2 regions of the Rhizobium sp. PEPV16 genome follow, and region 2 is predicted to be linked to the other one. Evidence: riboswitches for the same ligand, from Rfam matches in the RefSeq annotation. Region 2 holds a riboswitch; the other holds the start of a gene.
What was found. A riboswitch is a leader RNA that binds a small molecule or an ion and turns the genes downstream of it on or off. The one in region 2 is predicted to bind S-adenosylmethionine.

Region 1: another riboswitch for S-adenosylmethionine. It lies ahead of metA (homoserine O-succinyltransferase); the one in region 2 lies ahead of FY112_RS20415 (O-succinylhomoserine sulfhydrylase).

The regions. Positions count from the first base shown of each region.
Region 1 is NZ_VSZV01000356.1:207,806-215,128, forward strand. Features, by position in the region: gene FY112_RS35420 (ABC-F family ATP-binding cassette domain-containing protein) at 1-1,317, shown strand, start outside; gene FY112_RS35425 (DUF5666 domain-containing protein) at 1,438-2,067, shown strand; gene FY112_RS35430 (ABC transporter ATP-binding protein/permease) at 2,139-4,028, opposite strand; SAM riboswitch at 4,143-4,220, shown strand; gene metA (homoserine O-succinyltransferase) at 4,268-5,191, shown strand; gene FY112_RS35440 (aldose epimerase family protein) at 5,418-6,440, shown strand; gene FY112_RS35445 (GntR family transcriptional regulator) at 6,603-7,323, shown strand, end outside.
Region 2 is NZ_VSZV01000320.1:21,601-28,923, reverse strand. Features, by position in the region: gene FY112_RS20430 (DUF995 domain-containing protein) at 1-76, shown strand, start outside; tRNA gene FY112_RS20425 (tRNA-Gly) at 207-280, opposite strand; gene FY112_RS20420 (2'-deoxycytidine 5'-triphosphate deaminase) at 340-1,434, opposite strand; SAM riboswitch at 1,508-1,586, shown strand; gene FY112_RS20415 (O-succinylhomoserine sulfhydrylase) at 1,629-2,813, shown strand; gene apaG (Co2+/Mg2+ efflux protein ApaG) at 3,096-3,488, shown strand; gene FY112_RS20405 (hypothetical protein) at 3,624-4,211, opposite strand; gene FY112_RS20400 (Hsp33 family molecular chaperone) at 4,344-5,336, opposite strand; gene argF (ornithine carbamoyltransferase) at 5,427-6,341, opposite strand; gene FY112_RS20390 (aspartate aminotransferase family protein) at 6,384-7,323, opposite strand, start outside.

The DNA of each region.
Region 1 (7,323 bases), on a different contig from region 2:
GCTTTGGTGCTGATCTCGCACGACCGGCGTTTCCTCGAAAAAGTCTCGACGGCAACCGTCTGGCTCGACCGCGGCACCTCACGCCGGCTCGACAGAGGCTTTGCGCATTTCGAAGCCTGGCGCGACCAGGTGCTGGAGGCCGAGGAGCTGGAGCAGCACAAGCTCGGCAAGTCGATCGAGCGTGAGGAGCATTGGCTGCGCTACGGCGTCACGGCGCGGCGCAAGCGTAACATGCGCCGTCTTGGCGAGCTGCAGACAATGCGCTCGAACTATCGCGGCCACAAGGGGCCGCAGGGCACGGTGCAGGCGACGGTTTCGGACGCGCAGGAATCTGGCAAGCTGGTGATCGAGGCAGACAAGATCACCAAGAGCTTCGGCGAGCGGGCAATCGTCACGCCGTTTTCGATCCGCGTGCATCGCGGCGACTGCATTGGTCTGGTCGGGCCGAACGGCGCCGGGAAGACGACGCTGCTGAAGATGTTGACCGGGCAGCTTTCACCCGATAGCGGCATCGTCAAGCTCGGCACCAATCTGGAGATTGCGACGCTCGACCAGAAACGCGAGGATCTCGACCCCGAGGATACGCTTGCCAACTATCTGACGGATGGGCGCGGCGAAAACCTGCTCGTCAACGGCGAGCAGCGTCATGTTACCGGCTACATGAAGGAATTTCTGTTTCAGCCGGAACAGGCGCGTACGCCGATCAGAAGCCTCTCCGGCGGCGAACGCGCCCGGCTGATGCTGGCGCGCATCCTTTCGCGCCCGACGAACCTCTTGATCCTCGACGAGCCGACCAACGATCTCGATATCGAAACGCTCGATCTCCTGCAGGAGATTGTCGCCGGTTTTCCCGGCACCGTCATTCTCGTCAGCCACGACCGCGATTTCCTCGACCGCACCGTGACCTCGACGATCGCCCCCGCCGTCCCGGATGCGCCTGATGGTCGCTGGATCGAATATGCCGGCGGCTACTCGGACATGCTTGTACAGCGCAAGGGCGCGCTCGAGGAGCGTAAGAGGGCCGAGAAGGCAGCGGAGAAGCCGAAGACGCAGCAAGCAACAGCTTCAGGCAGCTCGAAGGTCAAGCTATCCTTCAAGCAGAAATTCGCACTGGAAAACCTGCCAAAGGAAATGGCGAAGGCCGAAGCCGAAATCGCCAAGCGCGAACAGGTGATGGCAGATCCCAATCTTTTCACGCGCGATCCCGCAGCCTTCAACCGGCTTGCCGGCGAGATGGAAAAACTGCGCGCCAGCCTGACTGACATGGAAGAGGAGTGGCTGGAGCTCGAAATGCTGCGGGAAGAGCTGGAAGGCTGAGATTTTCTCCAGGCTCAAGGCTCACTTTTCCTTGATTCGTCAGTGTGTCGTCCTGCGGCATAAGGTGCCGGCCGGCAGCCGGGGATATTGCCGATCGCAATGGCGACAAGGAAAAGTCATATGTCTCGCAAGCCTCATTCCCGTTTTCTCACAGCACTTACTGCCGGCAGCCTCGTGGCGCTTGCCCTGTCGCAAGCCGCACAGGCGCAAGACGCCCAGCGCATTCGTGTTCGCGGCGCAATCGAAAGCCTCAGCGGCGATACGCTCGTCGTCAAGACGCGCGAGGGCAACGATGCGACGGTCGCGCTGAAAGCCGGCTGGAAGGTCGGCGGCATCAAGAACGCTTCCGTCGAGGATATCAAGCCCGGCGATTTCGTCGGCGTCGCTTCGCTTCCGAAGGGCACAGGCCCGGACGGGGCGATCGAGGTGCTGATCTTTCCGGCGTCAATGAAGGGAACCGGTGAGGGCAACCGTCCCTGGGATGCGCAGCCGAACAGCCAGATGACCAACGCGACTGTCAGCAACGCCGTCAAATCCGTCGACGGCCACACGATCACGCTGACCTATCAGGGCAAGGAAAAGACCATCTCGATTGCCGATGGCACGCCGATCGTGACGTTGGCGCCTGCGACCAAGGATGATCTGAAGCCCGGTGCCGGTGTCGTCGTCACCGGCGAGACGGCGGCGGATGGCAGCATCTCGGCCAGCCAGATCGCCGTCGGCCTCAACGGCGTCATACCGCCCATGTGACCTGCGGCTTAAATCCTCGTCTTATGCATGCCGTCATCCCAAAACCGCTCCACACTTTTGGGCGGCATGCATTAAAGCGCCGGCGCGGGCACGGCGGCAGCGCCCGCACTGGCGCTGGCGCCGGTCTGGACGGCAGGCGGCTCCTCGGATGCTGGCGGCAGCGCCTGCAGATGCAGCACGCGCGGCCTCAGCGCCTCGAGATAGGCCTCGGAGCGGCCGATATAGATCATGCCGCTTTCGGGCATCGAGGTGAGCAGTTTGGCCATCGTTTCCTGTAATTCCGGCTCCATGCCTTCTAGCACTTCGTCGAAGATGATCCAGCGCGGACGCACGAGAAGCAGCCGGGCAAATCCGATCGCTTTCTGCTGGTCGCCGTCGAGCATCTTGTCCCAGCGGGCGCGGGTATCGAGCCTTGCGATCAGCGAATGGAGACCAACCTTGTCGAGGGCCGCCTCGACGGCGGCTTTCTCGTAGGCTTCGGGACGTTCGGGAAAGGCCAGCGCCTCGCGCAGCGTGCCGCCGGGAACATAGGCAACCTGCGGAACGAAGAGCATGTCGTCGATTGGCGGCAGGCCTATCGTGCCGCTGCCGCACGGCCAGAGGCCGGCCATCGCCTGGAAGAGCAGCTTGCGATTGACGCTGTGATCGCCGTTGATCATGATTTTTTCGCCAGCCTTGATCACGACATTGGTTTCACGCAGGCGGAAACCGCCGCATTCCTCGATGTCTTCGCCGATCTTGGCGACGATCACCACGTCCTTCAGCGTCAGCGTGTCGGGCGCGGCGTTTTCATAGGCGATGCTGTCCTTCAGGTCGAAGTCCTCTTCCATCTCGACCAGCGCCTGGCGGAAATCGGTGACGCGCATCAGCGTGGCGCGCCATTCGGCGATCGGGCCGAAATTGGACACATACCAGCGCAGCGCCGTGTTGACCTGGTTGAAGGCACCGACCGACATCATCAGCTGGCCGAGGGTGAGGCCGCCGGAGAAATAGGCGGGGGCGGCAACGATGATCGGGATGACGATCACCAGCCAGCCATAGCCGGCCGAAACCCAGGTGAGATTGGTATTGGCCATGGCAAGCCGCTTGACGACTGTCAGGACCGAGCTGATGTCGGTGTTGATGCGCCGGCGTTCGTTCTCCTCGCCGCGGGCAACGGTGATCGCCGGCATGTTTTCATTGGCATGCATCAGCGTGAAGCGAAGCTCGGCTTCTTTCGAAAAACGGTCGGCATTGAGCTTGACCAGCTTGCGGCCGACGACCTGGCTCAACACCGAGGCGGAAGCGGCATAGAAAATCGCTGCCCAGACCATGTAGCCTGGAATGGAGAAGCTATGGCCGCTGATGCGGAAGATGAACCCGCTCGAAAGCTCCCAGAGCACGCCGATGAAGCTCACCAGGAGAATGGTCGACTGCAGCAGGCCGAGAACCAATCCCGTCGTGCTTTCGGCGAGGTTGCGGGAATCCTCGTGCAGGCGCTGGTCCGGATTGACGCCGATCAGGCCGCTGGAGGCAAGCCGCAGCGCCCGCTTGCGCTTCAGCCACTGGTCAACCAGATCGCGTGACAAGCCTTCGCGCATATAGAGCGCCGTCATCTGATTCAGCCAGGCCTGCAGCACGTTGAGCAGCAGCAGTGTGCCGGCGATCATCGCGAAGATTTCGAGTTGGTGGAAGAATTCGCCGAGGTCGCGGCGCTCCAGCGAGTCGTAGAAGGGAGCATTCCACTCGTTCAAAATCACCTGGCCGTAGGACGTCGCCAGGATAACGAGGATCAGCACGGTCGCCAGAAACAGCACCCTGCCACGCACTTCCGAATTCCAGAATGCTGAGAACATGACGCCGAGGCGATATGTCAGGCTGAAATCATACCCTACCCTATCCTGCCTCCGGATGCCCGGCCTCCCCTCGATTTTATCTGCCATTACGCTTTTCCAAATCGCCCATACCCTTATAAATAACATGGTGGCGTTACCGGTCTATCAACAGATTCTATCAGTCATTAAAGTGTGATGATGCTTGCATGAGTCTCCCCTGCATGCATTCGCCAGTTGATTCGCAATTCGACTGGGTCTAATTAAGGCCTCCGTGGTGATTTGGCCGGCCGGCTTGCAGCCACGTTAAAAAAGTCGCTAAAGGGCCGCGTGCGGACCGGTAGCGATTTTTTTCGCCGCCGGTTTTTGTTTTTGATCGAGTGACCGCAATGCCCATCAAGATCCCCGATACGCTGCCCGCCTTCGAAACCCTGGTTCAGGAAGGTGTGCGGGTGATGACCGAGACGTTGGCGATCCGTCAGGATATCCGTCCGTTGCAGATCGGGCTGCTCAACCTCATGCCGAACAAGATCAAGACCGAACTGCAGATGGCCCGCCTCGTCGGCGCCTCGCCGCTGCAGGTGGAGCTGTCGCTCATTCGCATCGGCGGCCACAAGGCGAAGAATACGTCCGAGGATCATCTGCTCGCCTTCTACCAGACCTGGGAGGAGGTAAAGCACCGCAAGTTCGACGGCTTCATTATCACCGGGGCGCCGATCGAGCTTTTGCCCTATGAGGACGTCACCTATTGGCCGGAGATGCAGGAGATTCTCGACTGGACGGAAACAAATGTCCATTCGACGATGAACGTCTGCTGGGGCGCGATGGCGGCGGTCTATCATTTTCACGGCGTTCCGAAATACGAGCTGAAAGAGAAGGCCTTCGGCGTCTACCGCCACCGAAACCTGAAGCCTTCCTCGATCTATCTCAACGGCTTTTCCGACAATTTCGAGGTGCCTGTGTCGCGCTGGACCGAAGTGCGCCGCGCCGATATCGAGAAATCCGAAAGCCTGGAGATCCTGATGGAGTCCAGCGAAATGGGCGTCTGCCTCGTGCACGAGAAGAGAGGCCGGCGGCTCTACATGTTCAACCATGTCGAATATGATTCCACCTCGCTTTCCGACGAGTATTTCCGCGACGTCAATGCCGGGGTGCCGATCAAGATGCCGCACAATTACTTCCCGCATAACGATCCGGCGCTTGCGCCGCAGAACCGCTGGCGCAGCCATGCGCATCTTTTGTTCGGCAACTGGATCAACGAAATCTACCAGACGACGCCCTTTGATGTGGAAGAGATCGGCACCGATCTCTGACCATTGACGATCGCGCCGCGAGCCTATGCCGCCGCATCACTGCTGCGGCTTTTCTTTCTGATCCGCCGGTTGCGGATTGAAGCAAATGCGGGCAGGTTCCTGTCCCGAAACCTACCACACCGCGCGTCTTCATCGGACGTGCAATGCACACTTTGAATCGCTGCAAATTACTCAAATCGAGCCCGAGTTGAGGAATTTGCAGCAGAGATAGAATGGACGGTCGATCATGTCGGATAAGTTGGAGCGGGACGTTTTCGGTCAGACGCAGGCGGGCGAGACCGTCTATCGCGTCGTGATCAAGGGCGGTGGGCTGACGGCCAAGATCATAAGCTGGGGCGCGGTCATCCAGGATCTGCGCCTCGAGGGACATGACGCGCCGCTGCAGCTCGGCTTCGACGATTTTGACAGCTACCCTCTCTATTCGTCCTACTTCGGCGCGACGCCCGGCCGCTGCGCCAACCGCGTCGGCGGCGGTAGGTTTGCGCTTGACGACAAGGACTATCAGCTCGAACTGAATGAAAACGGCGTGACGCATCTGCATGGCGGCAGCGACAATATCGCCAAACGCAATTGGACAATCGTCGAGCACGACGTCGACCGCGTCGTACTGAAGATCGTCGATCCCGATGGCCGCGCCGGCTATCCCGGCAATTGCACCATCCAGGCGACTTTCTGGGTGCACGGCAATGGTGAACTGTCGGTCACCTACGAATCGACCAGCGACCAGCCGACGCTCGCCAATGTCTGCCAGCACGCCTATTTCAATCTCGACGGCCGCGAAGATGCGCTTGGCCATGACATCATGATAGCCGCCGATCACTATTTGCCGACCGATGAGAAGCAGGTGCCGACCGGCGAGATCCGTTCCGTCGAGGGCACGGAATTCGATTTCCGCGAGATGGCGCCGATGAAGCGTTTCGTCGGCAGCGAACAAGTGTTCTACGACCATAATTTCTGCCTGTCCCGCGAGCGTACCGCCAAAAGGAGCGTCGCGCTTGCCCGCAGCCTTTATTCCGGTGTGTCGCTGGAAGTGCGCAGCACGGAGCCAGGCGTGCAGTTCTATGCCGGCTTTAAGCTTGATGTCGGGGCGCCCGGCATCGGCGGGCGCAAATACGGCCCATTTGCCGGCTTCTGCCTGGAGACGCAGGTCTGGCCGGATGCCATCAATCGCCAAGGTTTTCCGAATGCGGTCTTGCGCCCCGGCGAAGTGCTGCGCCAGGAGACGGATTATATCTTCACCAAGAACTGAGCATCCTCCGGCGCCGCGCGTTCCTAACGCGGGGTGCTGTCGACGCACGACTGTCAAATTTGAGCGCTATGAAACCCTTGCCGGTCCGCCGGCGAGGGTTTTTTCGTTCCATGTTCGATTGTGCCTTGCCGATTGGTTCTATATAGGTTCTGTTGTGCGCCTATGGATAGAACCAGTCTGATAGCGGAACTGAAGAGCCGCGGCCTGCGTGACGAGGCGCTGACCGGGCCGCTCTACAAGCGGCTGGCGCAGATGCTGACCGGCCTCATTCAGGAAGGGCTGCTGAAGCCCGGCACCGCGCTGCCGGGTGAGCGCGACCTTGCCGAGGCTCTGAAGCTCGGCCGCGTCACCGTGCGCACCGCCTATCGCGATCTGATGGCATCCGGGGCACTGGAATCGCGCCACGGAAGCGGTACTTTCGTATCGAGCAGAGTGGAGCGCATGGAACAGTCGCTGTGGCGGCTTTCCTCCTTCTCCGCCGACATGCGTTCACGCGGGCGTCTGCCGGCCGCACGGATATTGTCGCGGGCGGTCAATACGCCGTCGCCGAAGGAATCCTTCCTGCTCGGCCTCGGCGGCGACGAGCCGGTGTTGAGACTCGACCGCTTGCGCCTTGCCGACGGCCTGCCGCTGGCGATCGAACGCGCCGTGGTGCCGATCAAGTTCCTGGGACACGATGCCGGCGGTGAGGGATCGCTCTACGATGCGTTGACGGCCAGCGGCCACAGGCCCGTGCGCGCGCTGCAGCGGCTGACGGCGGTCACGCTCGATCCGTCCTCCGCCGCGATCCTGAACGTCAAACCAGGCGCGCCGGCGCTCTTGATCGAACGTGTCTCGCGCCTGGAAGACCAGCGCGTCGTCGAATACACCCGCTCGCATTATC
Region 2 (7,323 bases):
CGCAAAGCTTCGCCGCGGCGACTACGTGAGTTCTCAATTGGGGGGAATTGAGATGAGCGTCAGTAAGACCAGATAAAGGCGAAGCTAGGGGTTGCGCGCGGGCGAGGCGCCATCTGTCTCCTTGTAGGAGCCGATGCCTGCGCGCAACCCTTTTCATAAAAGATCACGAAGCCCCTTCAAAAGGCGGCGAACGGCCTGAGGGCAGCTGGAGCGGGTGAAGGGAATCGAACCCTCGTATTCAGCTTGGGAAGCTGCTGCTCTACCATTGAGCTACACCCGCGATGAAGCGAGATTTCCAACAGATGGGGACCGCTGTCAAGTCGCGGCCGCCGGGAAGCCTCAGATGCGGAAATGCTTCGAGAGTTTGAGACCCTGGGCCTGGTAGTTGGAGCCGAGGCCGGAGCCGTAGAGGCTGGCGGGCTTTTCCTGCATGTGTTCGTAGACGAGGCGGCCGACGATCTGGCCGTCTTCAAGGATGAAGGGCACCTCGTGGCTGCGCACTTCGAGCACGGCGCGGCTGCCGCGCCCGCCGGCAGGCGCATGGCCGAAGCCCGGATCGAAGAAGCCGGCATAATGGACGCGGAATTCGCCGACCAGCGGATCGAAGGGGGTCATCTCGGCGGCATAATCCGGCGGCACGTGCACGGCCTCGCGCGAGACGAGGATATAGAACTCATCGGGATCGAGGATCAGCTCGTTGCGGCCGCGGCTGTGGAGCGGTTCCCAGAAATCGAAGAGGTCGTGCTCGGCCTTCTTGTCGACGTCGACGACGGCAGTGTGGTGTTTGCCGCGATAGCCGATCAGGCCGTCCTTGTCTCCGGCAAGGTCGATCGACAGCGCGATGCCGCCGCCGGAAACATTCGGCAGCTTGCTGGCGACCAGCGTCTCGCTCTCGTGCAGCTTCAAAAGTTCCGGCTCGCCGAGCAGCGCCTGGCCGACGCGGAAACGGATCTGCGACAGGCGCGAGCCGCGGCGCACGACGATCGGGAAGGTGCGCGGGCTGATTTCGAGATAGAGCGGTCCGGAATAGCCTGATGGAATCTTGTCGAATTCCTGGGCGTAATCGGTAATGACGCGGGTGAAAATATCGAGGCGCCCGGTCGAGCTCTTCGGGTTGGCCGAGGCCGACATGTCGACCGGCAGCGCTAAGCTCTCCATCAGCGGCACGATATAGACGCAGCCGGTTTCGAGCACCGCCCCCTCGGAGAGGTCGATCACGTGCAGGCTCAGCCGGTCGAGCTTGTCGGACACCAGATGCGAGGGGCCGGGCATGAAGCTGGCGCGCACGCGAAAGGCCTTGGCGCCCAAGCGCAGATCGAGGCTTGCCGGCTGGATCTGGTCGCGGTCCAGCTCCCGTTCGGAGATCAGACGCCCCGTTTCGAACAGCGCGGAGATCGCGCGATCCGCCAGAATTCCCGTTTCGCGAGCCATCATGCCTCATCCATCATTTGCCGCCGACAAAACCAAACTCGGGGAATTGACGCAAGCAGCTAACAGCAGTATTGCAGAATTATCCCGTGGTGATTTGGCCGGTCGGCTTGCAGCCACGTTAAACAAGTGGCTAAAAAGACCGGGTTGAAACCGGTCTGCTTTTGCGACCGGTTTTTTTGTTATGTGAAGGTGATGGCATGAGCAAGACCTGGCGCCCGGCAACCCAACTCGTTCACGGTGGCACGCTGCGTTCGCAATATGGCGAGACGTCCGAGGCAATCTATCTCACCCAAGGCTTCGTCTACGAGACGTCGGAGGCGGCCGAAGCCCGCTTCAAAGGCGAGACGGAGGGCTTCATCTACGCCCGCTACGGCAGCCCCACCAACGACATGTTCGAAAAGCGCATGTGTATGCTCGAAGGCGCTGAAGACGCCCGCGCCACCGCTTCCGGCATGGCCGCCGTCACCGCGGCGATCCTCTGCCAGCTGAAATCAGGCGACCATATCGTCGCGGCGCGTGCCCTGTTCGGCTCCTGCCGCTGGGTCGTCGAGACGCTGGCGCCGAAATACGGCATCGACTGCACGCTGATCGACGGCCGGGATCTGGCGAACTGGGAAAAGGCGATCACGCCGAAGACCAAGGTGTTCTTCCTGGAAAGCCCGACCAACCCCACGCTCGAAGTGATCGATATCGCAGGCGTCGCCAAGCTCGCCAACCAGATCGGCGCCAAGGTCGTCGTCGACAATGTTTTCGCCACACCGCTCTTCCAGAAGCCGTTGGAGCTCGGCGCCCATATCGTCGTCTATTCCGCCACCAAGCATATTGACGGACAGGGCCGCTGCCTCGGCGGCGTCGTGCTTTCGGACAAGGAATGGATCGACGAGAACCTGCACGACTATTTCCGCCATACCGGGCCGGCGATGTCGCCGTTCAACGCCTGGACTTTGCTGAAGGGCATTGAGACGCTGCCGCTGCGCGTGCGCCAGCAGACGGAGAATGCGGCAAAGATCGCCGATTTCCTGGCCGAGCAAGGCAAGATCGCCAAGGTGATCTATCCCGGCCGCAAGGACCATCCGCAGGCCGATATCATCGCCAAGCAGATGACCGGCGGCTCGACGCTGGTCGCCTTCGAGCTGAAGGGCGGCAAGGATGCGGCCTTCGCGCTGCAGAACGCGCTCGAGATCATCAAGATCTCCAACAATCTCGGCGACAGCAAGAGCCTGATCACCCATCCGGCAACGACGACGCACAAGAACCTGACCGAAGAGGCGCGCGCCGAACTCGGCATTTCTCCGGGCACGGTCCGCCTTTCGGCCGGCATCGAGGATACAGACGACCTGATCGAGGATTTCGCGCGGGCGCTTGCCAAGGTTTCGGCCTGATCGACAGCCAGAGCGGCCGGACCCCACCCGGGTTCGGCCGGATCTCACCAAGGTGAGGCCGTGCCGGACCTCACTGGGTGAGGCCGGATCTCACCAAGGTGAGACCGGGGGAACAAGTTCGCTCGCCGCGGCGTTCCGAAACCGAATTAACACTGACAATTAGGCTTAACGATCGAAAAGCCTTCGGATCACAGCCATTTCAGCGATGATAATTGTTCCGTTTCTTGACGGGCAGGGCCTCTTATAAGATACGGGTAACATATCTTGACTAAGGTGCAAGGCATGTATCGCGCCCTCACAAGAGAGATCGAAGTAGTCGTCGAGCCGTTCTATCTGGAGGAGCAATCCGATCCGGAAGACGATCGCTATGTCTGGGGTTACCGGATTGTCATCAGCAACAATTCCAACATAGCCGTTCGGCTGGTCAATCGTTACTGGAACATCACCGACCAGAACGGCCAGGTGGACGAGGTGACCGGCCCCGGCGTCGTCGGCGAGCAGCCGCGGCTCAGCCCCGGCGACACCTACGAATATTCCTCCGGCTGCCCGCTCGACACGCCCTCAGGGCTGATGTTCGGCCATTACCAGATGGAAACGGACGATGGCGAGATGTTCGATGTCGACATCCCCGCCTTCTCGCTGGATTCGCCTGGGCTGCTGCGCGTGCTCAATTGAGAGCGTAGGTTCGCGGTCGTTTCGTCAGTGCAAGCACGGCGCGTGGATCCGGCCGGCTGCAGCCATCCAGTCAGTACCAACATGGACGCCGTACCCTCGGTCGTAGATCCTCGGGCTTGCCCAGTCGTCAATCTACTAAAGGTCAAAAGGATCCGAGGCCTGGGTGCCTGGCTTTGCTTCGAACGGATCTTTTGATTGTGGCGGCGCCGGATGTTTTGCGACCGCATCGTTTACCGCCTTTTGGCAGGCGAGCAACTCATCCGCTGCACTGGCGGAATCTTTCAAACCGAGAGCCACAATCTGCTTTCCTCCAAAGCTGGCGCGGAAACTCAGTTTACCAGCGAACTCCTCAATCAAGTCGGGATCCTCGAAATCAATCCATAATGATTTGAGGCCATCGAGATCCAGACCTCTCGCATCAGCCGTCCGTTTAGACTGGTCGAACGAGAGTTCGATGGGATAATGCTTACCTTTCTCCAAGGATTTCCAGTTTGGGTTTCCGAGCAGAATGTAAAGAGGGTTGTCCTTTTTGCGGAAATTGAAGCCAAGACGAAAAATGGTGTCGTCATCAAAGGAAGTCAGAACAAAACAGCCATTGTCTAAAGTCGGGTCGACAGCCACGCTCCAGCCCCCGACCTCTTTCCATGGGACTGTCTGGTCATCAGCCAAGCTCACTGGTGGCATCGCAGCTATGAGCGCGAGTACAAAAAACAAAAGTCGCATCAACGCCCCATCCGCTTTCTTAGGCCAGAACCAATGAAACAGAATAGGTGCACAGTGACTACGCGAAGTCGAGTCACCGTGCTGCATCATCGCTAATCTTTTATTGTTCGCTGTGCGTGTCCTTAACCGCGCCTATTCCGCCGGCTGAAGCTCGGCCGGCTCGAAGCGGTAGGTGGTCGAGCAGAATTCGCAGGTCACGGCGATTTCGCCATCTTCCTGGCTGGCCTCGATCTCCTCGGCCGAAAAGCCCTTGAGCACGCCCTTGATCTTGTCCCGCGAGCAGCTGCAGCGGTCGAAAACCGCGCGCGGTTCGTAGACGCGCACGCCGCGCTCGTGGAACAGGCGGAACAGCAGCCGCTCGGTGCCGACCAGCGGATCGGTGAGTTCGTCGGCGTCGATGGTCTCGACCAGCGAACGCGCTTCGAGCCAGGCATCGTCCTCGCCGTGCGGGCGGCTGCCGGTGTCGCCGTCGCCGCCGTGGAGATCCGGCTGGCGCATGCGCTCCGGCGCTTCCGGAAGGAACTGGGCGACGAGGCCGCCTGCCCGCCAGCGATGGCGCGGCTTGCCGGCATCGTCACGGTCGAAGAGTTCGGCCGCGGCAAGACGGACGCGCGTCGGGATCTGCTCCGACTGGCGGAAATAGACGCCGGCAATATCTTCCAGCGTGGTGCCGTCGAGCGGAACGATGCCCTGGTAGGGCTGGCTGAACTTGCCCTGGTCGATGGTGAAGGCGAGAATGCCCTTGCCGAGCAATTGCTCCGGCTCGGTTTCGCCTGACTCGATCGCCTTGTTGAGCAGCGCCTGATCGAAACGGGCATAGGCGCGGACATTTTCCGGCGTCGAGAAATCGGCGACGAGAAGATCGACCGGGCCGTCGCCCTTGGTCTGCACCGTGAACTTGCCGTCGAACTTCAGCGAGGTGCCGAGCAGCACCGTCAGCACGACGACTTCGGCAAGCAGCCGGGCAACGGGTGCGGGATAGTGATGACGCTCGAGGATCGCGTCGAGCATCGGGCCGAGCTGAACGGCGCGGCCGCGCACATCCAGCCCTTCCACCTGGAAGGGGACGACATGGTCATCGCCGGCGAAATCAAACTGGCCCAGGGCGGCTGCAGCTTCTGCCATGGCTTTTAACTCCTAGTTTCAGAGCGATGGGCCAGCGTGCCCTTCGCTCACGCGGTCGCGAGTCTGTCTCTCGCGACGTCCGATTATGGTTCAGATCGCGCCCAGGCACCAAGCAAGAATCGACTTCTGCGCATGAAGACGGTTTTCCGCTTCATCGAAGACCACGGATTGCGGACCGTCGATCACTTCGTCTGTCACTTCCTCACCGCGATGAGCGGGCAGGCAATGCATGAACAATGCATCATTGCCGGCTTTCGCCATTAAGGCCGCGTTGACCTGATAAGGCTGGAAGACATTGTGACCCCGGGCCCGATGTTCCTGATTCATGGAGACCCAGGTATCGGTCACCACGCAATCGACGCCGGCGACCGCACGGTCGGCATCATGGCAGAGCATGATTTCGGCGCCCTCATTGCGGGCCCAGTTCAGATAGTGATCCTTGGGCTCCGAGCCAAGGGGGACGGCCATGTTCATGCGATAGCCGAAACGCGCGGCACCCTCGACCAGCGAATGCAGCACATTGTTGCCGTCGCCGGTCCAGGCGATGGTCTTGCCCTTGATCGGGCCCCGATGCTCTTCGAAGGTCATGATATCGGCCATGATCTGGCAGGGATGGGTGTCATCCGTCAGCGCATTGATGACAGGCACGGTCGCATGCTGGGCCAGCTCGACCAGCCGCGAATGCTCGGTAGTGCGGATCATGATCGCATCGACATAACGCGACAGCACCTTGGCGGTGTCGCCGATCGTCTCGGCGCGGCCGAGCTGCATCTCGGTGCCGGACAGGAACAGCGTTTCACCGCCGAGCTGGCGCATGCCGACATCGAAGGAGACGCGGGTGCGCGTCGACGGCTTCTCGAAGATCATCGCCAGCATCTTGCCGGCGAGCGGCTTGTCGCCCTGGCCTGCCTTGAAGGCCTGCTTGCGGGAAAGCGCATCGTTCATGATGGTTCTGAGATCGGCTGATGTGACTGCCGAAAGATCGAGGAAATGTTTAGGGCTCATATCGTCTTCTTACCTGTGCTGCGCCCGAAGGCGGCAATCTCTTCAAGCCGTCTTCTTGACCTTGGAGGCGCGAATGCTCTCGGCGGCGCGTTCGACGCGGGCAAGGCCCTCGCGGGCTTCCTCGGCGGTGACCACGAGCGGCGGAAGAAGGCGGATGACGTTGTCGCCGGCGGGCACGCCGAGCAGATGGGCGGCGCGGATCGCCTGCAGCAGTTCGGCTGAGGGAACGGCAGCCTTGATGCCGAGCAAAAGGCCCTCGCCGCGCACATCCTCGATCACATCGGGATAACGATCCTTCAGCGAGGCGAGGCCCTGGCGGAAGACAAGTGCTACGTCGCGCACATGCTGGAGGAAGCCATCAGCAAGGATGATGTCCAGCACGGCGCTGCCGACGGCCATGGCAAGCGGATTGCCGCCATAGGTCGAGCCATGCGTGCCGGCCTTCATGCCGGAGGCGGCCTCGGCCGTGGCAAGGCAGGCGCCGAGCGGGAAACCGCCGCCGATGCCCTTGGCGACAGCCATGATGTCGGGGGTGATGCCCGACCATTCATGAGCAAAGAGCTTGCCGGTGCGGCCGACGCCGGTCTGGACCTCGTCGAGGATCAAGAGCAAGCCGTTGTCGTCGCAGAGCTGGCGAAGCGCCTTCATGAACTCAGGCGTGGCAGGACGGACGCCGCCTTCGCCCTGCACCGGCTCGATGAGGATGGCGGCCGTCGCCTCGGTGATCGCGGCGCGGACCGCTTCGATATCGCCGAAAGCCACCTGATCGAAACCCGGCGCCTTGGGGCCGAAGCCTTCGAGATATTTCTCCTGGCCGCCGGCAGCGATCGTCGCCAGCGTCCGTCCGTGGAAGGCGCCTTCGAAGGTGATGATATGGAAACGCTCGGGATGGCCCTTGGAAAACTGATAGCGGCGCGCCGTCTTGATCGCGCATTCGAGCGCCTCGGCACCCGAATTGGTGAAGAACACCTTATCGGCGAAG